One region of the Pseudomonas eucalypticola genome, then DNA from elsewhere that is predicted to be linked to it. Evidence: predicted binding sites of a transcription regulator. Region 1 holds the regulator's gene; each other region holds the start of a gene.
What was found. The regulator sigma-54, encoded in region 1, starts transcription at its own class of promoters, with help from an activator protein. The targets are predictions, from matches to a motif close to ANTGGCATNNANNTTGCTNT.
Positions count from the first base shown of each region.

Region 2: the regulator sigma-54 is predicted to act here: its motif matches at 3,003-3,022, upstream of HWQ56_RS21120 (circularly permuted type 2 ATP-grasp protein).
Region 3: the regulator sigma-54 is predicted to act here: its motif matches at 2,690-2,709, upstream of flgB (flagellar basal body rod protein FlgB).
Region 4: the regulator sigma-54 is predicted to act here: its motif matches at 2,540-2,559, upstream of glnA (glutamate--ammonia ligase).

Region 1 covers NZ_CP056030.1:5,421,983-5,427,828, reverse strand. Annotated here, with positions in the region: gene rapZ (RNase adapter RapZ) at 1-592, opposite strand, end outside; gene ptsN (PTS IIA-like nitrogen regulatory protein PtsN) at 595-1,059, opposite strand; gene hpf (ribosome hibernation-promoting factor, HPF/YfiA family) at 1,072-1,380, opposite strand; gene HWQ56_RS24240 (RNA polymerase factor sigma-54) at 1,489-2,985, opposite strand; gene lptB (LPS export ABC transporter ATP-binding protein) at 3,176-3,901, opposite strand; gene lptA (lipopolysaccharide transport periplasmic protein LptA) at 3,901-4,440, opposite strand; gene lptC (LPS export ABC transporter periplasmic protein LptC) at 4,427-4,999, opposite strand; gene HWQ56_RS24220 (KdsC family phosphatase) at 5,008-5,532, opposite strand; gene HWQ56_RS24215 (KpsF/GutQ family sugar-phosphate isomerase) at 5,536-5,846, opposite strand, start outside.
Region 2 covers NZ_CP056030.1:4,749,310-4,755,155, forward strand. Annotated here, with positions in the region: gene HWQ56_RS21110 (transglutaminase family protein) at 1-601, opposite strand, end outside; gene HWQ56_RS21115 (alpha-E domain-containing protein) at 598-1,548, opposite strand; gene HWQ56_RS21120 (circularly permuted type 2 ATP-grasp protein) at 1,561-2,970, opposite strand; gene HWQ56_RS21125 (ribonuclease E inhibitor RraB) at 3,191-3,532, opposite strand; gene HWQ56_RS21130 (hypothetical protein) at 3,750-3,986, opposite strand; gene HWQ56_RS21135 (LTA synthase family protein) at 4,182-5,846, opposite strand, start outside.
Region 3 covers NZ_CP056030.1:1,560,522-1,566,367, forward strand. Annotated here, with positions in the region: gene flgA (flagellar basal body P-ring formation chaperone FlgA) at 1-613, opposite strand, end outside; gene HWQ56_RS07245 (chemotaxis protein CheV) at 689-1,618, shown strand; gene cheR (protein-glutamate O-methyltransferase CheR) at 1,672-2,499, shown strand; gene flgB (flagellar basal body rod protein FlgB) at 2,754-3,161, shown strand; gene flgC (flagellar basal body rod protein FlgC) at 3,165-3,611, shown strand; gene HWQ56_RS07265 (flagellar hook assembly protein FlgD) at 3,627-4,328, shown strand; gene flgE (flagellar hook protein FlgE) at 4,356-5,663, shown strand.
Region 4 covers NZ_CP056030.1:413,640-419,485, forward strand. Annotated here, with positions in the region: gene HWQ56_RS02015 (DUF4124 domain-containing protein) at 1-173, opposite strand, end outside; gene HWQ56_RS02020 (chorismate mutase) at 380-931, opposite strand; gene glnA (glutamate--ammonia ligase) at 1,037-2,443, opposite strand; gene thiI (tRNA uracil 4-sulfurtransferase ThiI) at 2,776-4,230, shown strand; gene typA (translational GTPase TypA) at 4,370-5,846, shown strand, end outside.

The sequences.
Region 1 (5,846 bases):
GCTTCCAGTACGGGTTGGGCAGGCAGCGCACGTCGAACACCAGGTCAGCGTCCACCGGCATGCCACGCTTGAACCCGAACGATTCGATCAGGAACGCGGTGCCCGGCTCGGGCTTGTTCAGCAGTCGCAACTTCAGGGAGTCGCGCAGCTGGTAGAGATTCAGATGGGTGGTGTTGATCTTCAGGTCGGCCAGGTCGGCGATCGGGCTGAGCAGGTCGGTTTCCACTCGAATCGCCTCGGCCAGCGAGCGCGAGGTGTTGCTCAGGGGGTGGCGCCGCCGGGTTTCGGAGAAGCGCTTGAGCAGGGTTTCTTCATCAGCGTCCAGGTACAGCACGTCACACTGGATGTGCTTGTCCCGTGCTTCCTGCAACAGCTGCGGGAAACGCGACAGGTCACTGGGCAGGTTGCGGGCATCGATGGACACGGCGACCAGCGGCTGGGCCAGCTCGGTGCGTACCAACGCGCGCTCTGCCAGCTCTGGCAGAAGCCCGGCCGGCAAGTTGTCGATGCAGTAGAAGCCGTTGTCTTCCAGCACATCCAGGGCCGTGCTCTTGCCCGAGCCGGAGCGACCGCTGACGATGATCAGGCGCATGGTCAATGACCTTTCTGTTCGTCCAGAACCACTTGATAGAGGGCTTCGCTGCTCTTGGCCGAGCGCAGGTGCTCGCGCACGTCGGCGCGATCGAGCATGCCGGCGATCTGGCTGAGCAACGCCAGGTGCTCGTTGGTGGCTTCCTGGGGGACCAGCAGCACGAAGACCAGGTCGACCGGCGCGCCGTCGATGGCGTCATAGTCGATCTTGTGTTCCAGGTGCAGCAGGGCGCTGACCGGCGATTTCAGGCCGGGCAGGCGGCAATGGGGAATGGCGATGCCGTTGCCAAAACCGGTGGAACCGAGTTTTTCACGGGCAATCAGGCTGTCGAAGACCACCTGCATCTCCAGGCCCGGCACTTCGCGGGCAAAGAGGGTGGCGATGGTTTCGATGGCTTTCTTTTTACTGCCGCCCGGCACGTTCACCAGGGAACGGCCGGGGGTCAGGATCTGTTGAAGTTGGGTCATGAGTGGGGAGGGTCAGCGGGCAGTCGCGCCTTGCAGCAGACTCTGCTGTTTTTCCTTATGCTTTTTGAGTTGGCGGTCAAGCTTGTCGGTGAGCAGGTCGATGGCCGCGTACATGTCGTCATGCTCCGCGTTGGCCACTACCTCACCGCCGGGTACGCGCAGGGTGGCCTCGATTTTCTGTTTCAGCTTCTCGACCTCCATGATGACCTGCACGTTGGTGATCTTGTCGAAATGGCGCTCCAATCGGTCCAGTTTCTCACCGATGTAAGTGCGCATGGCGTCGGTCACAACCAGTTGATGTCCACTGATGTTGACTTGCATACCGCTTTCTCCTTATTGCCAGTGCATAAAGAGACAGGTCGGATAACCTGCCACTGGAACGCTGTGGCTCATCTGGTGCCCACCGGCGGCGCTCGCGCGCCGCCAGGATCACATCAACCGCTTGCGTTCGCTGGACGGCGCGATCCCGAGGGATTCACGGTATTTGGCGACGGTGCGGCGGGCTACCTGGATGCCTTGTGCCTCCAGTAAACCAGCGATCTTGCTGTCACTCAATGGCTTTTTCTGATTTTCGGCGGCAACCAGTTTCTTGATGATCGCGCGAATGGCCGTGGACGAGCATTCACCGCCTTCGGAGGTGCTGACGTGGCTGGAGAAAAAGTATTTCAGCTCATAGATGCCGCGCGGCGTGTGCATGTATTTCTGCGTGGTCACCCGTGAAATGGTCGACTCGTGCATGCCTACCGCCTCGGCGATATCGTGCAGCACCAGGGGCTTCATCGCCTCGTCGCCATAGTCGAGGAAGCCACGCTGGTGCTCGACGATCTGGCTGGCCACCTTCATCAGGGTTTCGTTGCGGCTTTGCAGGCTCTTGATGAACCAGCGTGCTTCCTGTAGCTGGTTGCGCATGAAGGTGTTGTCGGCACTGGTGTCAGCGCGGCGCACGAAGCCGGCGTATTGCGGGTTGACCCGCAGGCGTGGCACCGCTTCCTGGTTCAGTTCCACCAGCCAGCGGTCGTTGTCCTTGCGCACGATGACATCCGGCACCACGTATTCGGCTTCGGTGGACTCGATCTGCGAGCCCGGGCGCGGGTTGAGGCTCTGCACCAGCTCGATGACCTGGCGCAGTTCGTCTTCCTTGAGCTTCATGCGCCGCATCAACTGGCTGTAGTCGCGGCTGCCCAGCAGGTCGATGTACTCGGCCACCAGGCGCTGGGCTTCAGCCAGCCAGGGGGTCTTGGCGGGCATCTGGCGCAACTGCAGCAGCAGGCATTCGCTCAGGTCGCGGGCACCGATGCCGGCCGGCTCGAACTGCTGGATGCGGTGCAGCACGGCCTCGACTTCGTCCAGCTCGATGTCGAGCTCGGGGTCGAAGGAGTCACAAATTTCCTGCAAGGTCTCATCCAGGTAACCCTGGTTGTTGATGCAGTCGATCAGGGTGACAGCGATCAGCCGGTCGGTGTCGGACATGGGCGCCAGGTTCAGTTGCCACAGCAGATGGCTCTGCAGGCTCTCGCCGGCCGACGTGCGAGTGGTGAAATCCCATTCGTCATCATCATTGCTGGGCAAGCTGCTTGCGCTGGTCTGGTAGATGTCTTCCCAGGCGGTATCGACGGGAAGCTCATTGGGAATGCGCTCGCTCCATTCGCCGTCTTCGAGGTTGTCGACGGTGGGGGCGGTGGTCTCCTGGTAGCTGGGCTCCTGGATTTCCGGCGTGACCTGCTGCTCGGCCTTGTCGGCCATCGGGTCGCTGTTGTCGAAATCGTCGCCTTCTTCCTGGCGCTCGAGCATGGGGTTGGATTCCAGGGCCTCCTGGATTTCCTGCTGGAGGTCCAGGGTGGAGAGCTGGAGGAGGCGGATGGCCTGTTGCAACTGCGGGGTCATCGTCAGTTGCTGGCCCATTCTTAGGACGAGCGATGGTTTCATGGCAGGGGCTTAACACCTTATTCGCCGGCGCAGAGCGCCATCCACTACAGGGCGCCGAGGCTCTCGGCTTTTGTCGTAAGCAAATTATATGCCTGAAACCGAAGTGTTTGCCTAGAGCGATGCCGCAATAAAAGCCCCGCGGAGCCAAAAAAATGCGACATGCCCAGGCAGCAAGCCAAACACCTCGCCGTTACAGGCGGAACTCGTGGCCGAGGTAAACCTCTTTCACCAGTTGGTTTGCCAGGATGGTTTCGGCGTCGCCCTCGGCGATCAGCTGGCCATCGTTGACGATGTAAGCGGTTTCGCAGATGTCCAGCGTCTCACGAACGTTGTGGTCGGTGATCAACACGCCGATACCCTTGTTCTTGAGGTGGTGGATGATCTGCTTGATGTCGCCGACCGAGATCGGGTCGACACCGGCGAACGGTTCGTCCAGCAGGATGAACTTGGGCGCGGTGGCCAGCGCGCGGGCGATTTCCACCCGGCGCCGCTCGCCGCCGGACAGGCTCATGCCCAGGTTGTCGCGGATATGGGTGATGTGGAACTCCTGCAGCAGGCTTTCCAGCTCCTTGAGGCGCCCGGCCTTGTCCAGTTCCTTGCGCGTCTCCAGAATCGCCATGATGTTGTCCGACACCGACAGCTTGCGGAAGATCGAGGCTTCCTGGGGCAGGTAGCCGATACCCGAGCGGGCGCGGCCGTGCATCGGCTGGTGGCTGACATCCAGGTCGTCGATGAGCACGCGGCCCTGGTCGGCCTGCACCAGGCCCACGATCATGTAGAAGCAGGTGGTCTTGCCGGCGCCGTTAGGCCCCAGCAAACCGACGATCTGCCCACTTTCGATGGACATGCTGACGTCGCGCACCACTTGCCGGCCCTTGTAGGCCTTGGCCAGGTGCTGGGCTTTGAGAGTCGCCATTACTTGCCCTGCTGCTGGTCGGTTTTGCTTTTCGGCTGGATGACCATGTCGATCCGTGGTCGCGGCGTGACCTTGGCGCCCGTGGCGCGGCCGGCGTTGACCACCTGCTTGACGGTGTCGTAGACAATCTTCTCGCCTTCGGACGTGTTGCCGTCGTTCACCACCTTGGCCTGGTCGATCAGGGTGATGTGGTTCAGCGCCGACTGGTACTGGATGGTCTTGCCCCAGCCTTGCACGATGGGCTTGTCGATGGCCGGCTTCTGCTCGTAATAGGCCAGGTTGCCCACCGACGTGAACGTGTCGACGTCGCCCTGGGCGTTACGGGTGATGGTCACGGTGTTGCCGGTGATCTTCATGGTGCCCTGGGTAATGATCACATTGCCCTTGTAGACAGCCACGCCCTGCTTGTCGTCCAGTTGCGCGTCATCGGACTGGATGTGGATCGGCTGGTCACGGTCGGTCGGCAGTGCCCAGGCGCTCGCGCTTCCCAGTGCCGTACCCAGGGTGAGCAATAAAGGAAGGGTATTAACGAGCCTCATACAGTCCTCTTACGTTGGACAGCAAGTTGATCTTGCTGTCTTTCAAATATGCTTTCATTCCCTTGCCCGTAGAGACGCCACCGGCGCCGTCGATTCTAACGTCTTGGTCTGTCTGCGCATATTGCTGTTGTGGGAATACCGTCATGCGGGTGCTGGTGATCAGCGTCGGACGGTTCTTCTGGTCGGTGCGGGCGATGCGCACGTTGTCGATCAGTTCGACCTGGGTACCGTCCGGGTTCACTTCACCCTTGTCGCTGGTCACATGCCATGGGAACACGGTGCCACGGTACAGGTTCATGTCCGGGTTGGTCACCTTGGTGATCTGGCTGGCCTGCATGTGCTCGACCTTGTCGGCGGTCATGCGGTATTGCACGCCCCCATCGGGCAGGTACTGCACGCTGTCGGCATTGATGGCGTAATAGTCGATGGCACTGTCGTCGACTGCCGCGGCGGGCTTCTCGAGGAAGGTGTCCGGGTTGATGTTCCAATAGCCGACCGAGACGAAGATCGCCACGATGACGCAGAACAGCAGTAGGTTGCGCAGTTTTTTGCTCGGCATGGGAAACTCTATAAATAGGCGGCCAGGGCCGCTTCGAGGTTGCCCTGGGCGCGCAGGATCAGCTCGCAGAACTCGCGGGCGGCGCCTTCGCCGCCGCGCGCCTGGGTTACCCCATCGGCGTGTTCGCGTACGAATGGCGTGGCGTTGGCCACCGCCATGCCCAGGCCGACCCGGCGGATAGGCGCCAGGTCTGGCAGGTCGTCGCCCAGGTAGGCTACCTGTTCATAGCTTAGGCCCAGTTGCGCCAGAAGCGCGTCCAATACCACCAATTTGTCTTCGCGGCCCTGGACCAGGTGGGCGATGCCCAGGCTTTTGGCCCGGCGCTCGACGATGGGGTTCTTGCGCCCGGTGATGATGGCCGTGGTCACCCCCGAGTTGATCAGCATCTTGATGCCCTGGCCATCCAGGGTATTGAAGGCCTTGAGCTCGCTGCCGTCTTCGAGGAAATACAGGCGACCGTCGGTCAGCACGCCGTCGACGTCGAAGACCGCCAGTTTGACGGCCTGGCCGCGTTGCAGCAGGTTCTGGGTCATTTTTTACATCACTCCCGCACGCAACAGGTCGTGCATGTTCAGGGCGCCCACCGGGCGGTCCTCCTTGTCGACCACGACCAGCGCGCTGATCTTGTGGTCTTCCATGATCTTCAGGGCCTCGGCCGCCAGCATCTCGGCGCGGGCCGTCTTGCCGTGGGCGGTCATGACCTGCTCGATGCGCACGCTGTGCACGTCGACGGGCTTGTCCAGGGTGCGCCGCAGGTCGCCGTCGGTGAAGATCCCGGCCAGGCGGCCGTCGGCTTCCAGCACCACGGTCATGCCCAGGCCCTTGCGGGTCATTTCCATGAGCGCGT
Region 2 (5,846 bases), 670 kb from region 1:
CCGCCCAGGCATGGCTGGCCAGGTGCTCGCTGTCGCCGCTGAACAGGTAACCTGACACGTAGCGCGCCGGCACCCCCAGGCTGCGGGCGCAGGCCAGGAATGCATGGGTGTGATCCTGGCAGACGCCGGCACGGGCCGCGAACGCCTGGGCCGCGCTGGTGCCCACCTCGGTCGCGCCGGGGGTGTAGGTCATGTGCTGGTTCAAGGCGTGCATCAGGTCGATCAGCGCGCTACGGTCGCTGCGCTGCTTGCATTGCTGGTCGGCGAAGGCCCGCAGTGCCTCGTCGGCCTCGGTAAGGCGGGTGAAGCGACGAAACGGCAGCGGCGACTGCGCTTCATGCTCGGCCTCGCGCGTTTCGTCGATGTCCACCTGGCCACGGGCACCGATGATGATGTCGTGGTGCGGCTCGTCCAGGGTCAATACATGGAGGATATTGCCGAACGGGTCCAGCTGCGCGCGCACATGGCGCGGCAGGTCCAGTTGCCAGCTGAGCACGTGCTGGCGCTCGCTGTCGTGCGGGGTCAGGCGCAGGTACTGGATGCTGGCGCGCACCTCGTCTTCGTAGTGGTACGCAGTCTCGTGGCTTATGGAGAGTCTCATACAGCCTCCAGGTAGGAACTGTGAATGGCGTTGCCCAATTCGGCGACCTTGGGGATGAATTCGGTGAGCCAGGCGTGCAGGCCTTCGTCGAGAATCTCGCCGATGCCGGTGTAGCGCAGGCGCGCGTCCAGCTCGGCGGCCAGGCGTTGGGCCGGGCGACCGTTGAGGCCCGGCAGCGAGGCCAGGATCTGGTCGATTTCCTCGGTGCACGCACGCAGCGAGCGCGGCACGTCGGCACGCAACAGCAACAGCTCAGCCACGTTGTGGGCCGATGGCGCGTCGCGGTAGATCTCGGTGTAGGCCTCGAACGACGACAGGGCACGCAACAGGGCGCTCCACTGGTAGTAGCTGCGCGCCGAGCTCTCGTCCACCGACTCGGCTTCGTCACCCAGCATTTCGTAGCGGGCATCCACCAGCCGCAAGGTGTTGTCGGCGCGCTCGATGAAGGTACCCAGGCGAATGAAGCGAAACGCGTCGTTGCGCATGATGGTGCCGTAGCTGGCGCCGCGAAACAGGTGCGAACGCTCCTTGATCCATTCACAGAAGCGGCTTAGGCCATAACGCCCCAGGCCCTGCTCGGCGATGCCGCGGATTTCCAACCAGGTGGAGTTGATGTTTTCCCACATGTCGGCAGTGATGCGCCCACGTACGGCATGGGCACTGGCGCGGGCCGCGCCCAGGCAGCTGTAGATGCTGGCCGGGTTGCTGGCGTCCAGGGCGAAAAAGTGCAGCAGCCGTTCGGCGTGCAGCTTGCCATGGCGCTCCAGGTAGTCGTCCAGGGTGCCGGTGATCAGCAGCGGCATGGCCATTTCATCCAGGCCGTCACCGCGCCCGTCCTGTGGCATCAGCGACAGGGAATAGCTGACGTCGAGCATCCGTGCGAGGTTTTCGGCCCGCTCCAGGTAGCGCGACATCCAGTACAAGTCAGAGGCAGTTCTACTCAGCATTGGCAGGCATCCTTAATCCTCGACCACCCAGGTGTCCTTGGTTCCGCCACCCTGGGACGAGTTGACCACCAGCGAGCCCTCGCGCAGCGCCACGCGGGTCAGGCCGCCGGGCACCACACGGGTTTCGCGGCCGGCCAGGACGAACGGGCGCAGGTCGATATGGCGCGGGGCAATGCCGTTTTCGACGAAGGTCGGGCAGGTCGACAGCGACAGCGTCGGTTGCGCGATGTAAGCATGGGGCCGGGCCTTGAGGCGGGCACGGAAGTTCTCGATCTCGGCGGCGCTGGCCGCCGGCCCCACGAGCATGCCGTAGCCGCCGGAACCCTGGGTTTCTTTGACCACCAGTTCGGGCAGGTGCGCCAGCACGTGGGACAGCTCTTCGGGTTTGCGGCACTGCCAAGTGGGCACGTTCTTGAGAATCGGCTCTTCATCCAGGTAGAAACGGATCATGTCGGTGACATAGGGGTACACCGACTTGTCGTCGGCCACCCCGGTGCCGATGGCGTTGGCCAGAATGACGTTGCCCGAGCGGTACGCAGCCAGCAGCCCCGGCACGCCCAGCATCGATTCCGGGTTGAAGGCCAAGGGGTCCAGGTAGGCATCGTCCAGGCGCCGGTAGATCACATCCACGGCCTTGGGGCCATCGGTGGTGCGCATGTACACCCGGTCGTCACGCACGAACAGGTCGGCGCCTTCCACCAGTTCCACGCCCATCTCCCGCGCCAGGAACGCATGCTCGAAGAACGCACTGTTGAAGCGCCCGGGGGTCAGCACCACCACGCTGGGGTTGTCGATGGGGCTGGAGCTTTTCAGGGTGTCGAGCAACAGGCTGGGGTAGTGGTCGATAGGGGCGATGCGCTGGGCGGCGAACAGCTCGGGGAACAGGCGCATCATCATCTTGCGGTCTTCGAGCATGTAGCTCACGCCGCTGGGGGTGCGCAAATTGTCTTCCAGGACGTAGTAGCTGCCGTCGCCGTCGCGCACCAGGTCTACCCCGGAAATGTGCGAGTAGATATCGCGGTGCAGGTTCAGCCCCTGCATCGCCAGCTGGTACTGCTCGTTGGCCAGCACCTGTTCGGCGGGGATGATCCCGGCCTTGATGATGCGCTGGTCGTGATACAGGTCGGCCAGGAACATGTTCAGCGCCTTCACGCGCTGGATACAGCCACGCTCCACCACCCGCCACTCGCTGGCCGGGATGCTGCGCGGAATGGTATCGAAAGGAATCAGCCGCTCGGTGCCCTGCTCATCGCCATAGAGCGTGAAGGTGATACCGGCGCGGTGGAACAGCAGATCGGCTTCCCGGCGCCGCTGGGCCAGGAGTTCTTCGGGGGTGTCGGCCAACCAGCGGGCGAACTCCCGGTAATGCGGGCGGACAACGCCGCCGGCATCGTACATCTCATCATAAAAGGTGCGGATCATGCCGTACTCCTTGTCACCCGGACACCAAGGCCATCGCAAGGCCCGTGCCAGCGGCATAAACGCTTATAAAACAATCGGTTGGCTAAAACCGCGGCGAACGACGCACCATTCCTGTGCGTGTTCCACCACAACCGGCTTGTGGACGCTTCATTGCGAAGCGTCCTAAGGATAGCCGCAAGCCCCACGTTGTCAGCGTGAGGCTCGAACCTTTCACCTGATTTTATGCTTGAAGCCGTTGGACCTGATGCTTGACGCCCCACCCTTCGATCTCACCGCCCAGCGGTTCGATGACGGCCTCGAAGTCTTGCTCGAACTCGCCGATGCCGCCATAGGTGGCGTACATCACCTTGCTGAGTTCCAGGTACCAGGCGCCGTCGTCCCGTTCACTGACCTGCGCATTGAGTGATTCACCCTGAAACTTTCCCGCCGCCGTACGCGCACGTTTCTCGTCCGGGAACACGGCATAAAACTCGATGGGGTGGATGCTGGCGAAATCGAATCCGCCTTCTTTCATGCGGCGCAGCACATGGGTGCTGATGTCTTCTTGATAGGCTGTGCTCATGGATCGTCCTCCTCATCATTGATGGATAGACTTTCAGTACTTCCAGGACCTCCGTTGACAGATGACTGCAAAGGGAATACGCGACCCGCTCGGGTCACCCGGAAACAAGCATGAAGCTGACAAGACAAGGTCACGACCAACGGTATTGGCCGCCCTCGGTTGCAGAGTAGCGCGAAGGCAGCGCCTGTGCCAGAGGGTCAGGCGCACGGGATGAGGATCAGTCGACTGGTGTCACGGAAACGATTTCCATGGCATTCATCTCCTTGAGCGCTTTCGCCGCCGGTTCCGGGGCGCGGTTGTCGAAGTCGTTCAGGTCGGCCTTCGCCAGCACGGGCCGGTAGTAGGCACGTACATGCCGGGCCGCTTCATCCTTGTCGGGACGCTGATCAGCATCGATTTGCAGGTTCAGTTGCTGACCATGCTCATCGATAAAAGCGATTTGCCACTTTTTCATCAGGATCTCCTCGGCAGACTGAGGCAACCGCCTCACTTAACTTGACCGGGGGACGGGAGCATCGTTCCAAGGGAGTGCCAAATGGCAGCGCAGGCCCTGAAACGACAGCGGGGGCTGGCTTGCCAGTGAGCTTTCAGCACGAAAAGCTCGCTGGCAAGCCAGCCCCCACCGGGGCCAGCATTGAATCACGACACGTTATTTCTTCGAGTCGGCAACTCCCGCGGTGTTGTCCAGCAGGCTCTTGGTGGCCGTCTGGATGAACGAGTCGAGCTTGTGCAGCAGGTCGGCCTGGTCAGGCTGATCGGCGATAGGCTCGGCTTTCGGGTCGCTGCCCAACTGGAAGCGGAACATGCGCGGCGGCATGTCCTTGGGCTGCACCAGGATCCGGTCGCCGGTGATGATGGCCACGGTCTGCTCGTTGCCCGACGGCTTGATCACGCCGAAGCCCTTGTCGCCTTCAGGCAGGTTCAGCAGGTCACGGCCCCAGCACTGGTTGCGGGTTTCGCCACCGAGACGGCCCATGATGGTCGGCACGATGTCGATCTGGGTACCCACGGTGTGGTTCACCGCACCGAATTTTTCCTGCAGGCCTTCACCGATCATCAGCATGGGCACGTTGAAGCGGCCTAGGTCCATTTCGGTGATCTGCTGCTCGTTGCCGAAACCATGGTCGCCGACGACGATGAACAGCGTGTCCTTGAAGTACGGCTCTTTCTTGGCCTTCTCGAAGAACTGGCCCAGGGCCCAGTCCGAGTAGCGCATGGCCGTCAGGTGCTGGTTCAGCGGGCCACGATCAGTGACCTGGGGCACCGGCAGCGGCGACGGGATGGCATACGGGGTGTGGTTGGACAGGGTTTGCAGCAAGGCATAGAACGGCTTGCCGGCCTTGTCACGCTTGGCCAGTTCCTCGGCGCCACGGTCGAACATATCCTGGTCGGACACGCCCCAGGTAGGGTCGGAGAACACCGGGTTGACGAAGTCATTGCGGCCGATGAAGGTGGTCATGCCCTGGTTGGCGAAGAAGCCCGACTGGTTGTCCCAGGCGAAATCACCGTTGTACACGTACACGTCATCGTAGTTGCGCGCACTGAGCAGCTCCGGCAGGCCCGACAGCTTGTGGGCGCCTTCGGGGGTCTGCATCAGGTATTCGAAGCCCGGCAGGTTGGGGAAGCAGCCCATGGTGGCGAACATGCCCTGGTGGGTATGGGTGCCGTTGGAGAAGAAGTGGTCGAACAGCACGCCCTGCTTGGCCAACTGGTCGAAATACGGGGTGATGTTGCCCGGTGCGCCCAAGGCACCCACCGAGTGACCGGCGAAGCTTTCCATCAGGATCACCACGACGTTCTTGTAGCCCAGCACGTTCTGCGCCGGTGGCGTGAAGTCACGGCGCACGGCGGCAGTGTCAGCGTCCACCAGCTTGTCGTTGGTGGTCAGCAGCATGTTGCGCACGGTCTGCTGGGCATCATCCTCGGGGATGGTGGCTTTCCAGATGTTGTCGCGCTCGTCGGAGAAGCTGCTCTTGGCGGCGCCGATCAGGCTCAGGGTACCGTTGAGGCCCAGCTGGTTGGCGAAGTTCGAATCAGTGGTGTAGGCATCGCCCCAGCGCAGCGGCGGGCCCTGGCGCAGGGTGCCGCGGGCGGCGACCACGGCCACGGCCAGCAGCACCACGAACATGGCCACGCGGCCATACCACGGCGCCACCGGGCGGCGGCCACTGGCGACGTAGTCGGTACGCGGGCGGGTCATGCGGTCGATGCCCTTGAACACCAGGCTCAGCAGCCAGGTGACAATCGCCCAGGCCACCAGGTAACGCACCACGGGGTAGCCGTACCAGAGCATGCTCAGCACGGTCTTGGGGTC
Region 3 (5,846 bases), 2.5 Mb from region 1:
CGGTTGTGGCGGTGATCACGACGTTGTCGCCTTTCTTGATGGTGTCAGGGGCCTCGACATGCGCCGGGCTCAATACCTGGTCGTTGACCGTTGGTCGGAGAAGCTTCTGGCCCACGGCCTGGTCGAGTGCGGTCAGATAACCCTGGGTCAGCAGGCCCGTGTCGCGCTCGCGCAGTGCCACGTCGCCCTCTTCGATCACGCTGTCGCGCTTGAGCGGGCGAGTGGTGATGACCACGTCGCGAAACAGCTTCACCTGCGCCGGGACGAACACCGTCCAGGGTGAACTGCCGTCACAGCGCACCCGCACCGACACCCGGCCGATGGGCGTGGCCGGGCTTTGCAGCGCCGCTGTCAATTCCTTGTCGCACAACCCCATGCGCAAGCGTGGGTCCAGCGGGTTCACCTGCACCTCATAACGGCCTTCGGTCTGGCTGGTTGCCAGATAATCTTCTACGGTGAACTCAAGAAAACCCTGGGTCACACCGATAAGCTGCTCAGGAGTTGTGAATTCCTCGGCCTGGGAGGCACTGCCGAATCCAAAAATGCAGACCGCGGCAAGGCCGCAGAGTAACCTCTGTGCCATGCGTCGGGATAATGTCGTTTTTGCGTTCATACACTATAAAAAGCAAGGGGCGTGCCGATTCAGTGGGCAGGTACGTTCCAAGCGAAGTTTTAAGGAGTCACAGGCATGGCTGGTGTAATGGATTCGGTGAACCAGCGCACTCAACTGGTAGGGCAGAACCGCCTGGAGCTTCTGTTGTTCCGTCTCAACGGGCCGCAGCTCTATGGCATCAACGTGTTCAAGGTGCGGGAGGTGCTGCAATGCCCGAACCTGACCATGATGCCCAGGTCCAGCCCGGTAGTGCGCGGTGTCGCGAATATTCGTGGGGCGACCATTCCGATCCTCGACCTGGCGTTGGCGACCGGTGGGCGCAGTTTGCAGCAGGACATCAAGAACACCTTCGTGATCATCACGGAGTACAACACCAAGATCCAGGGTTTCCTGGTGCATTCGGTAGAGCGCATCGTCAACATGAACTGGGAGGAGATCCATCCGCCACCCAAGGGCACGGGTCGCGATCACTACCTGACGGCCGTGACTCGCGTGGACAATCAACTCGTCGAAATCATCGACGTGGAGAAAATCCTGGCCGAGGTGGCGCCCACTTCCGAGGCGATTTCCGCCGGCGTCGTGGACGTCGAAACGCAGAGCAAGGCGTTGTCCCTGCGTGTGCTCACCGTCGACGACTCCTCGGTGGCGCGCAAGCAGGTCACCCGGTGCCTGCAGACCGTGGGCGTGGAAGTGGTCGCGTTGAACGATGGTCGCCAGGCGCTGGATTACCTGCGCAAGCTGGTCGATGAGGGCAAGTCACCGGAAGAAGAATTTCTGATGATGATCTCCGACATCGAGATGCCCGAAATGGACGGCTATACCTTGACGGCGGAGATTCGCAGCGACCCACGCATGCAAAAGTTGCATATCATCCTTCATACTTCCTTGTCGGGTGTATTCAACCAGGCGATGGTCAAGAAGGTGGGGGCCGATGATTTCCTGGCCAAGTTCCGGCCTGATGATCTGGCGCAACGGGTTGTAGACCGAATCAAGGCAGCAAGCTAACGACCGGGGCGCGTGCGCCCCGGACACGACAGACGATTTGAGAGGCGGCACCATTGTCTACGGGTAATTTGGATTTCGAACAGTTCCGGGTCTTCCTGGAAAAAGCCTGTGGCATTCTGTTGGGCGAGAACAAGCAATACCTTGTTTCCAGCCGTCTCAACAAGCTCATGGAACAGCAGGGCATCAAGTCCCTGGGCGAACTGGTGCAGCGCATCCAGACCCAGCCGCGCAGTGGTTTGCGCGAGCAGGTGGTGGACGCCATGACCACCAACGAGACCCTGTGGTTTCGCGATACCTACCCCTTCGAAGTGATGAAGAACAAGGTGCTGCCCGAGTTCGTCAAGAACTCGCCGGGCCAGCGGCTGCGCATCTGGTCGGCGGCCTGCTCGTCGGGCCAGGAGCCGTACTCGCTGTCGATGACCATCGATGAGTTCGAGCGAACCAACCTGGGCCAGCTCAAGGGCGGCGCGCAAATCGTGGCCACTGATTTGTCCGGCTCCATGTTGACCAACTGCAAAAGCGGCGAATACGACAGCCTGGCCATTGGTCGTGGCCTGTCGGCCGACCGCCTGCAGCGCTACTTCGACACCAAGGGCCCTGGCCGCTGGGCCGTGAAGGCGCCCATCCGCAGCCGCGTGGAGTTTCGCTCCTTCAACCTGCTGGACAGCTATGCCGCCCTGGGCAAGTTCGACGTGGTGTTCTGCCGCAACGTGTTGATCTACTTCTCTGCGCAAGTGAAGAAAGACATCCTGATGCGCATCCATGGCACCCTCAAGCCCGGTGGCTACCTGTTCCTGGGGGCATCGGAGGCGCTCAACGGCCTGCCGGACCATTACCAGATGGTTCAATGCAGCCCGGGCATCATCTACCAGGCGAAATGACCCAAAGGCCCTCCGGGGCCTTTGTTGTTCTTCCCCCTGCGCCGTAGTAGCGGACCTGGCCGCATCCCAGGCCCGCGCGGCAACCCCACCTTGCCGCTTTGTTGGCACCCAGCGGAACCACGTTGCCGCTTTTCTGGCATTGCCGCTTGCCTCTTCGCCGTCCGCCCCCGCAAAACCGGGCTCTTCACAGTTTGGCACGGCCCTTGCTATGTCTCAGTCACCAACATCCGGTCCGCCGTTTACAGGTCTCTACCATGAGCATCAGTTTCGCCAAAGCCCTCGGCATCCACGAACAGGCCCTGGCCTTTCGTGCCCAGCGCGCCGAAGTACTGGCCAACAACCTGGCCAACGCCGACACGCCCAATTACAAGGCGCGTGACCTGGACTTCGCTGCCGTGCTGCAGGCCGAAAGCGACAAGCGCCAGAACGGCACCTTCGAACTGGAGCGGACCAACGCCAACCATATCGAAGCCGAAGGCGTGACCATGGGGGACCAGCAATTGCTGTACCGCACCCCCAGCCAGCCGTCGCTGGACCAGAACACCGTGGACGCGCAGGTCGAGCAGGCCAACTACGCCCAGAACTCGGTGAACTTCCAGGCCAGCTTCACCCTGCTCAACGCCAAATTCAAAGGGCTGGTCTCAGCCATCCGGGGAGAATGATTCATGTCGCTAGCCAGCGTCTTCAATATTGCCGGTACCGGCATGAGTGCCCAGACCACGCGCCTGAACACCGTGGCCAGTAACATCGCCAACGCCGAAACCGTCTCGTCGAGCATCGACCAGACCTACCGCGCGCGCCACCCGGTATTCGCCACCGTGTTCGACCAGACCCAGGCCACCGGCGACAGCGGTTCGCTGTTCCAGGACCAGGACGCCGCCGGCAGTGGCGTGCAGGTATCGGCCGTGGTCGAGGACCAGAGCAACCTGGAAGCGCGTTACGAACCGAAGAACCCGGCCGCCAACAAGGACGGCTACGTGTACTACCCGAACGTGAACGTGGTGGAGGAGATGGCTGACATGATCTCTGCCAGCCGCTCGTTCCAGACCAACGCGGACATCATGAATACCGCGAAAACCATGATGCAGAAAGTCCTGACCCTGGGTCAGTGATAGGGGCGCACGAACATGACTACAACCACTGACAGCACATCGGCCTCATCCGTCCTGACGTCACTGCAAAAGACCACCAGTACCACCGACAGCTCCACCGGTACCGCGGGCAGTGCGCTGGGCAAGGACGCGTTCCTGCAACTGCTGGTGACCCAGATGCAGAACCAGAACCCCCTGGACCCGCAGGACAACAGCGAATTCGTGTCCCAGCTCGCCCAGTTCAGCAGCCTGGAAAGCATGCAGACCCTCAATGACTCGGTGAGCACCATCCTCAGCTCGTACCAGTCGTCCCAGGCCTTGCAGGCGTCCTCGCTGGTCGGCCACTCGGTGACCGTTACCGGCACCACCGCCGATGTCGACACCAGCAAGGGCCTGACGGGCTCGGTGAACCTCACCGACTCCAGCACCAGCAACACCATTGGCGTCTACAGCAGCGACGGCACCCTGGTTCGTACCCTGGACATGGGGACGCAATCGGCCGGCACCTACAGCTTCACCTGGGATGGCAAGGATGGCGACGGCAACACGGTGGATTCGGGCACTTACACCTTCAAGGCGGTGGCCACGGTCAATGACACCTCGACGGTCATGACCACCAACCTGCCCAACACCGTCAACAGCGTCACCATGGCTACCACCAGCGGCGGCGAAATGACACTCAACCTTGCGACGGGTACCAGTGTTGGCCTGTCCTCTGTCCAAACCATCGGAATTTAATGCCGGCTACGGCGCAGGAGTGAAAACATGTCTTTCAACGTCGGCCTCAGTGGCCTGGCAGCAGCCAACAAAGCCCTGGACGTCACCGGCAACAACATTGCCAACGTCGCCACCACCGGTTTCAAGTCGTCGCGCACCGAGTTCGCCGACCAGTACGCCCAGTCCATCCGTGGCACGTCGGGCAAGACCACCGTCGGTAGCGGCGTGACCACTGCTGCCGTGTCGCAGCAGTTTACCCAGGGCAACATCGAGTCCACCGGCAACAGCTTGGACATGGCCATCAACGGCAACGGTTTCTTCGTGCTGAGCGACAACGGCTCCAAGCTGTACACCCGTGCCGGTGCCTTCTACAGCGACAAGTCCGGCAACATCGTCGACTCCAGCGGCAACAACCTGCAGGGCTACACCACCGACAGCAGCGGCAATCTGACCTCTGGCGTGCTTTCGAACCTGGCCATCGACACCTCGAACCTGGCGCCCAAGGCCACCAGCTCGATCTCGGAAACCGTCAACCTGAACTCCAGCGCGACCGCCCCGACCATCAGCCCGTTCAGTGCCGACAACACCAGCAGCTACAACTACACCTTCAACACCGACGTGTACGACAGCCAGGGCAACGCCCACCAGCTGAACCAGTACTTCGTGAAGGACGACACGTCCAACAGCTGGACCATGTACACCACCATCGACGGCGTGAACCCGACCGACCCGACGTCCAGCACGCCGCTGTCCAACCCGCTCACCTTCAATGCCGACGGTTCCTACAGCTACACCGCGGGCGATGTCACCGGTGGCCTGAGCGTCAACGACGACGGTACCTTCAGCCTGGCCGGCTGGGTCCCTGCCGCCGAGCAGAGCGATGGCACCTATGCTTCCAATGGCGCTTCGGCCACGGCCGACATCACCCTGGACATGTCCAACCTGACCCAGTACAACGCCACCTCGGCCACCACCGCCAAGGACCAGGACGGCTACGCCACCGGCGAACTGTCGGCCCTGTCGGTCAGCGACACCGGCCAGCTGACCGCGACCTTCACCAACGGCAAGACCAACATCATCGGTCAGGTGGCCCTGGCCAACTTCGCCAACGTGCAGGGCCTGAGCCCGGCCGGTGGCACCGACTGGCGTGAAACCTATGCCTCGGGTGTACCGGTGATCGGCACCCCGAACACCGGCACCATGGGTTCGCTGTCGGCTTCGTCGCTGGAAGACTCCAACGTCGACCTGACCGCCGAATTAGTGAACCTGATCAAGGCGCAGTCCAACTACCAGGCCAACGCCAAGACCATCTCCACCGAAAGCACCATCATGCAGACCACCATCCAGATGACGTGATGGCTGTTGGCAGTACTGAAAAGCCCGGGCCCGCGCCCGGGCTTTTCGTTTCGCCATAGCCGCAGGGGCGCACGGCGGTGCTGGCCCTGCGGGCCGCTCCCGTCGGTTTGCCCAAGGTTTTCTGACGCCCCTTGCCGCCAACCGGCAAGCAGGCGCCGTTTTTCCGTCTCTGCTGCCAGGCAG
Region 4 (5,846 bases), 1.4 Mb from region 1:
GGAGCCTGTTGCTGCACGCTGTTGAGTGGTGGCAGTTCTACCGTCTGGGCCGGCGTGCCCTGGGGCGGCTGGTTGGAATAGGCGGTATTGCCCTCGGCATCGGTGTATTTGTAGATCTGGGCGGCTGCGGGCAGGGCCACCAGCATCAGTAACCAGATGAGGCATGAACGCATGAGCGCTTCCTGTCGACCATGGAAAGAGGGCCCGGCGGGCCAAGCTCGCAGCATAGAACAGAATGGCCGGGCGCAGTTGCGCCAGATGGCCCGCTTCCCCTGTAGCAGCGGACCCGGCCGCGTCACATGCGCCGCGCAGTATCAGGCGCACCGCACGCATCGCCGACGCGACCAGCGTGAGAAGCTCCCGAAGACAATTGCGTGACTCAGGATGGTGCGCTGCACAGCTCCCCAGTGGCGCGAACCAGCGCCTGATGCTGCAACGGGTCCGCTTTTCGTGCACCGATGGCAGCCGCCAGCCAGCGTGGGCATTGGGCATCTGTGCGCGATGGGGCGAACGCGGCCAGGCGTTCCAGCAGTTGTTTCTGCAGCACATCCAGTTGCGGGCGGATCTCCTTGGCCAGGTCTGCGCGTGGCGTGCCGGGCGCACTGCCTTGCTGGTTCCATTGCGACAGCAGGCTGTATTGCACCAGCTTGTTGGCTTCGATCTGCGCGGCGAAGAACTGCTCGGCCAGGGCGCCGTCCAGCTTGTAGTCGGCGGCGAGTTTGCCGGCGCCAGCGATCACGTCCCGTTCGCGGGGCGCATCGAGCACTGGCTTATGGCTGTCCCATTTGGTCAGGGCCACCTTGGGCGCTACCTCCAGGCGTTGCGCCACGCTATCGAGCAGCGGTGCAAGGGTGGCCGGGGCATCGGCAAAGGCGGGCAGGGTGAAGGCTGCGGTGCACAGCAGCAGGGTGCGGGAAATGAAAGGGGGCATGGGCTTTCCTTGTTTTTATACGAATGACGGCTTTATTGACGCATAAAAAAGACCTCCCGAAGGAGGCCTTTTTCAAATCACGCGGCTTGCGCCAGCGTCACGGGATCAGCAGCTGTAGTACAGCTCGTATTCCAGTGGGTGTACGAAGGTACGAACCTTGATTTCTTCTTCGCTTTTCAGGGCGATGTAAGCGTCGATGAAGTCGTCGCTGAAAACGCCGCCTTTGGTCAGGAACGCACGACCTTTGTCCAGCTCTTCCAGGGCTTCTTTCAGGCTGCCGCAAACTTGTGGGATCTCTTTGGCCTCTTCAGGCGGCAGGTCATACAGGTTTTTGTCAGCAGCGTCGCCAGGGTGGATCTTGTTCTGGATACCGTCCAGGCCGGCCATCAGCAGCGCTGCGAAGGCCAGGTATGGGTTGGCAGCCGGATCCGGGAAGCGAGCTTCGATACGACGGCCACGTGGGCTATTGACGTAAGGAATGCGGATCGAAGCCGAACGGTTACGGGCCGAGTAGGCCAGCATTACCGGCGCTTCGAAGCCTGGCACCAGACGCTTGTACGAGTTGGTCGAAGGGTTGGTGAAACCGTTCAGGGCCTTACCGTGCTTGATGATACCGCCGATGAAGTACAGGGCGGTGTCGGACAGGCCGGCATAGCCTTCGCCAGCGAAGGTGTTCTTGCCATCTTTGGCGATGGACATGTGCACGTGCATGCCCGAGCCGTTGTCGCCGTACAGAGGCTTTGGCATGAAGGTAGCGGTGCGACCGTAAGCGTCGGCAACGTTGTGCACGACGTACTTCAGGGTCTGGACTTCGTCAGCCTTCTTCACCAGGGTGTTGAACTTGACGCCGATTTCGTTCTGGCCGGCAGTCGCCACTTCGTGGTGGTGGACTTCAACGACCTGGCCCATCTCTTCCAGTGCGTTGCACATGGCAGTACGGATTTCGTGGTCGTGGTCGAACGGAGGTACTGGGAAGTAGCCGCCCTTGACGCCTGGACGGTGGCCCTTGTTGCCGCCTTCCACGTCCTGGTCGGACATCCACGAACCCTGTTCGGAGAAGATCTTGAACATGGAACCGGAAATGTCGGACTTGAACTTCACTTCGTCGAAGATGAAGAACTCTGGCTCCGGGCCGGCGAATACAGTGTCACCGATACCGGTCGACTTCAGGTATTCTTCAGCGCGGTGAGCGATGGCACGTGGGTCGCGATCGTAACCTTGCATGGTCGAAGGTTCGATGATGTCGCAAACCAGGATCAGGGTAGGCTCTTCGGTGAACGGGTCCAGAACGGCGGTTTCGTCGTCCGGCAGCAGGATCATGTCGGAGGCTTCGATGCCTTTCCAGCCAGCGATGGAGGAACCGTCGAACATCTTGCCGACTTCGAAGAAGTCATCTTCCAGCGCGTCACGGGCTGGCATGGTGACGTGGTGCTGGGTGCCTTTGGTGTCAGTGAAGCGCAGATCAATCCACTTGACGTCATGATCTTTGATGAGTTGAACCGACTTCGACATGTTGTCCTCCGGGGTGAATAAGGGCTGGTAGTGGTGAGCCCTGTAATTTGGGTGATGCCGGGCGCGATAGTCTGCCAAGGCAACCTGCCTCACAAGGGAGCAATTTGCATGCCAGTGCCCCGAGATGGGTTTTTTGCCCCAAACCCAGGCGTTTCGGCGTATTTTCGGCAAATTGCGCCGTTTTGTCGCACTGATTTGATGCGCTAGCAATCTGTAGCGCACCATAATGACGCACAGAAAACCTTCTGTACGATAGTTGGTCAAACCTTGAGCAATTTCCGCTATAATCCTGCCCCCTCTTTTTCGGCTGGCACCTGGCGCGCTGTTTTTTCATGAAACTAATCGTAAAAGTCTTCCCAGAGATCACCATCAAGAGCCGGCCGGTTCGCAAGAACTTCATCCGCCAGCTCGCCAAGAACATCCGCGTCGTGCTCCGTGAACTGGACCCGAAGCTGGTGGTCGAGGGCGTGTGGGACAACCTCACGGTCGTCACCCGCGTCGAAGATGCGAAGATCCAGCGCGAAATGATCGAGCGCCTGCGCTGCGTGCCGGGTATCACCCATTTCCTTCAGGTGGACGAATACCCCCTGGGCGAAATGGATGACCTGGTCGAGCAGTGCCGCAAGCATTTCGGCGACCAGTTGCCAGGCAAGATGTTCGCCGTGCGCTGCAAGCGCGCCGGCAAGCACACCTTCACTTCCATGGACGTCGACCGCTACGTGGGCAGCCAACTGCGCCGCCTGTGCGGTGCTGCCGGCATCGAGCTGAAGAACCCTGACGTCGAAGTGCGCCTGGAAATCCGCGACAAGCGCGTGTTCATCATTCACAGCCAGCACCAGGGCATCGGCGGCTACCCTTTGGGTTCGCTGGAGCAGACCCTGGTACTGATGTCCGGTGGTTTCGACTCCACCGTGGCCGCCTACCAGATGATGCGCCGCGGCCTGATGACCCACTTCTGCTTCTTCAATCTGGGCGGCCGTGCACACGAGCTGGGCGTGATGGAAGTCGCGCATTTCCTGTGGAAGAAGTACGGCAGTTCCCAGCGCGTGCTGTTCATCAGCATCCCGTTCGAGGAAGTGGTGGGCGAGCTGTTGAGCAAGGTCGACAACAGCCACATGGGCGTGATTCTCAAGCGCATGATGCTGCGCGCTGCCAGCCGGATGGCCGATCGTCTGCAAATTGATGCCCTGGTGACCGGCGAAGCCATCTCGCAAGTGTCGAGCCAGACGCTTCCGAACCTGTCCGTCATCAGCGCGGCAACCGACAAGCTGCTGCTGCGTCCATTGCTTGCCAGCCATAAGCAGGACATCATTGACCAGGCCAACGAAATCGGCACCGCCGACTTCGCCAAGCACATGCCTGAATATTGCGGGGTGATTTCGGTCAACCCCACCACCAAGGCCAAGCCCCACCGCGTCGCCCATGAAGAACAGCAGTTCGACATGGCCGTGCTGGAGCGGGCCCTGGAACGCGCCAAGCTGGTCTCCATCGACAACGTGATCGATGAACTGGGCCAGGATATCGAGATCGAGGAAGTCGGCCAGGCACTGGCTGGCCAGGTGATCATCGACATCCGTCATCCGGACGCCCAGGAAGACGAGCCCCTTGAACTCGAAGGCATCGAGGTCAAGGCACTGCCGTTCTATGCACTGAACAGCCGTTTCAAGGAACTGGACCCCACCCGTCAGTACCTGCTGTATTGCGACAAAGGCGTGATGAGTCGCCTGCATGCCCACCACTTGCTCAGTGAGGGACATGCCAATGTGCGCGTTTATCGACCGAGCTAAGCGCCCGGGGCTGTTTGCCTGTGGCCTGCGTCACCGGCCCCCCGACGCCAACGACAAGCTGTAACGGCATTGTCGGACTCTAAGTCAAATCGCTGTCACAACCTGTCAGCACACCGAATCCTCTGATCGAGATACACAAGTGATCGAAAATCTACGTAACATCGCCATCATCGCTCACGTTGACCATGGTAAAACCACCCTGGTAGACAAACTGCTGCGTCAATCCGGCACCCTGGAGCGCAACGAGCTCAACGACGAGCGCGTGATGGACTCCAACGACCAGGAGAAAGAGCGCGGTATTACCATTCTGGCGAAAAACACCGCCATCAACTGGAATGGCTACCACATCAACATCGTCGACACCCCCGGCCACGCCGACTTCGGTGGTGAAGTAGAGCGCGTGATGTCGATGGTCGACTCCGTTCTGCTGCTGGTTGACGCTCAAGACGGCCCTATGCCGCAAACTCGCTTCGTGACCAAGAAGGCTTTCGAAGCCGGTCTGAAGCCGATCGTCGTCATCAACAAGGTTGACCGTCCGGGCGCGCGTCCTGATTGGGTTCTGGACCAGATCTTCGATCTGTTCGACAACCTGGGTGCCACCGACGAACAGCTGGACTTCAAAGTCGTCTACGCCTCGGCCATCAACGGCATCGCCGGCCTGGACCACACCGACATGGCCGAAGACATGACCCCGCTGTACCAGGCGGTGGTCGACCACGTTCCGCCTCCGGCCGTTGACCGTGACGGTTCGTTCCAGATGCAGATCTCGGCACTGGACTACAACAGCTTCCTGGGCGTCATCGGCGTTGGCCGTATCGCACGCGGTCGCGTCAAGCCCAACACCCCGGTTGTGGCGATCAGCGCCGACGGCAAGCGTCGCAACGGCCGTATCCTGAAGCTGATGGGCCACCACGGCCTGCACCGCATCGACGTTGAAGAAGCAGCTGCCGGCGACATCGTCTGCATCAGCGGCTTCGACGAGCTGTTCATCTCCGACACCCTGTGCGACCCACTGAACGTCGAAGCGATGAAGCCGCTGACCGTTGACGAGCCAACCGTTTCCATGACCTTCCAGGTCAACGACTCGCCATTCTGCGGCAAGGAAGGCAAGTTCGTGACGTCCCGCAACATCAAGGACCGTCTGGACAAAGAGCTGCTGTACAACGTTGCACTGCGCGTTGAAGAAGGCGACTCGGCTGACAAGTTCAAGGTTTCCGGCCGTGGTGAGCTGCACCTCTCGGTACTGATCGAAACCATGCGTCGCGAAGGCTTCGAGCTGGCCCTGGGCCGTCCGGAAGTGATCATCCGCGAAGTGGACGGCGTCAAGCAGGAGCCGTTCGAAAACGTCACCATCGACATCCCTGAAGATTCGCAGGGCAAGGTCATGGAAGAGATGGGCCTGCGTAAAGGCGACCTGACCAACATGGTGCCGGATGGCAAAGGCCGTGTTCGTCTGGAATACAACATCCCTGCTCGCGGTCTGATCGGTTTCCGTAACCAGTTCCTGACCCTGACCAACGGTGCTGGCATCCTGACCTCGATCTTCGACCGTTATGACGCCGTCAAGTCCGGCCACATGTCGGGCCGTCAGAACGGTGTTCTGGTTTCGGTTGAAA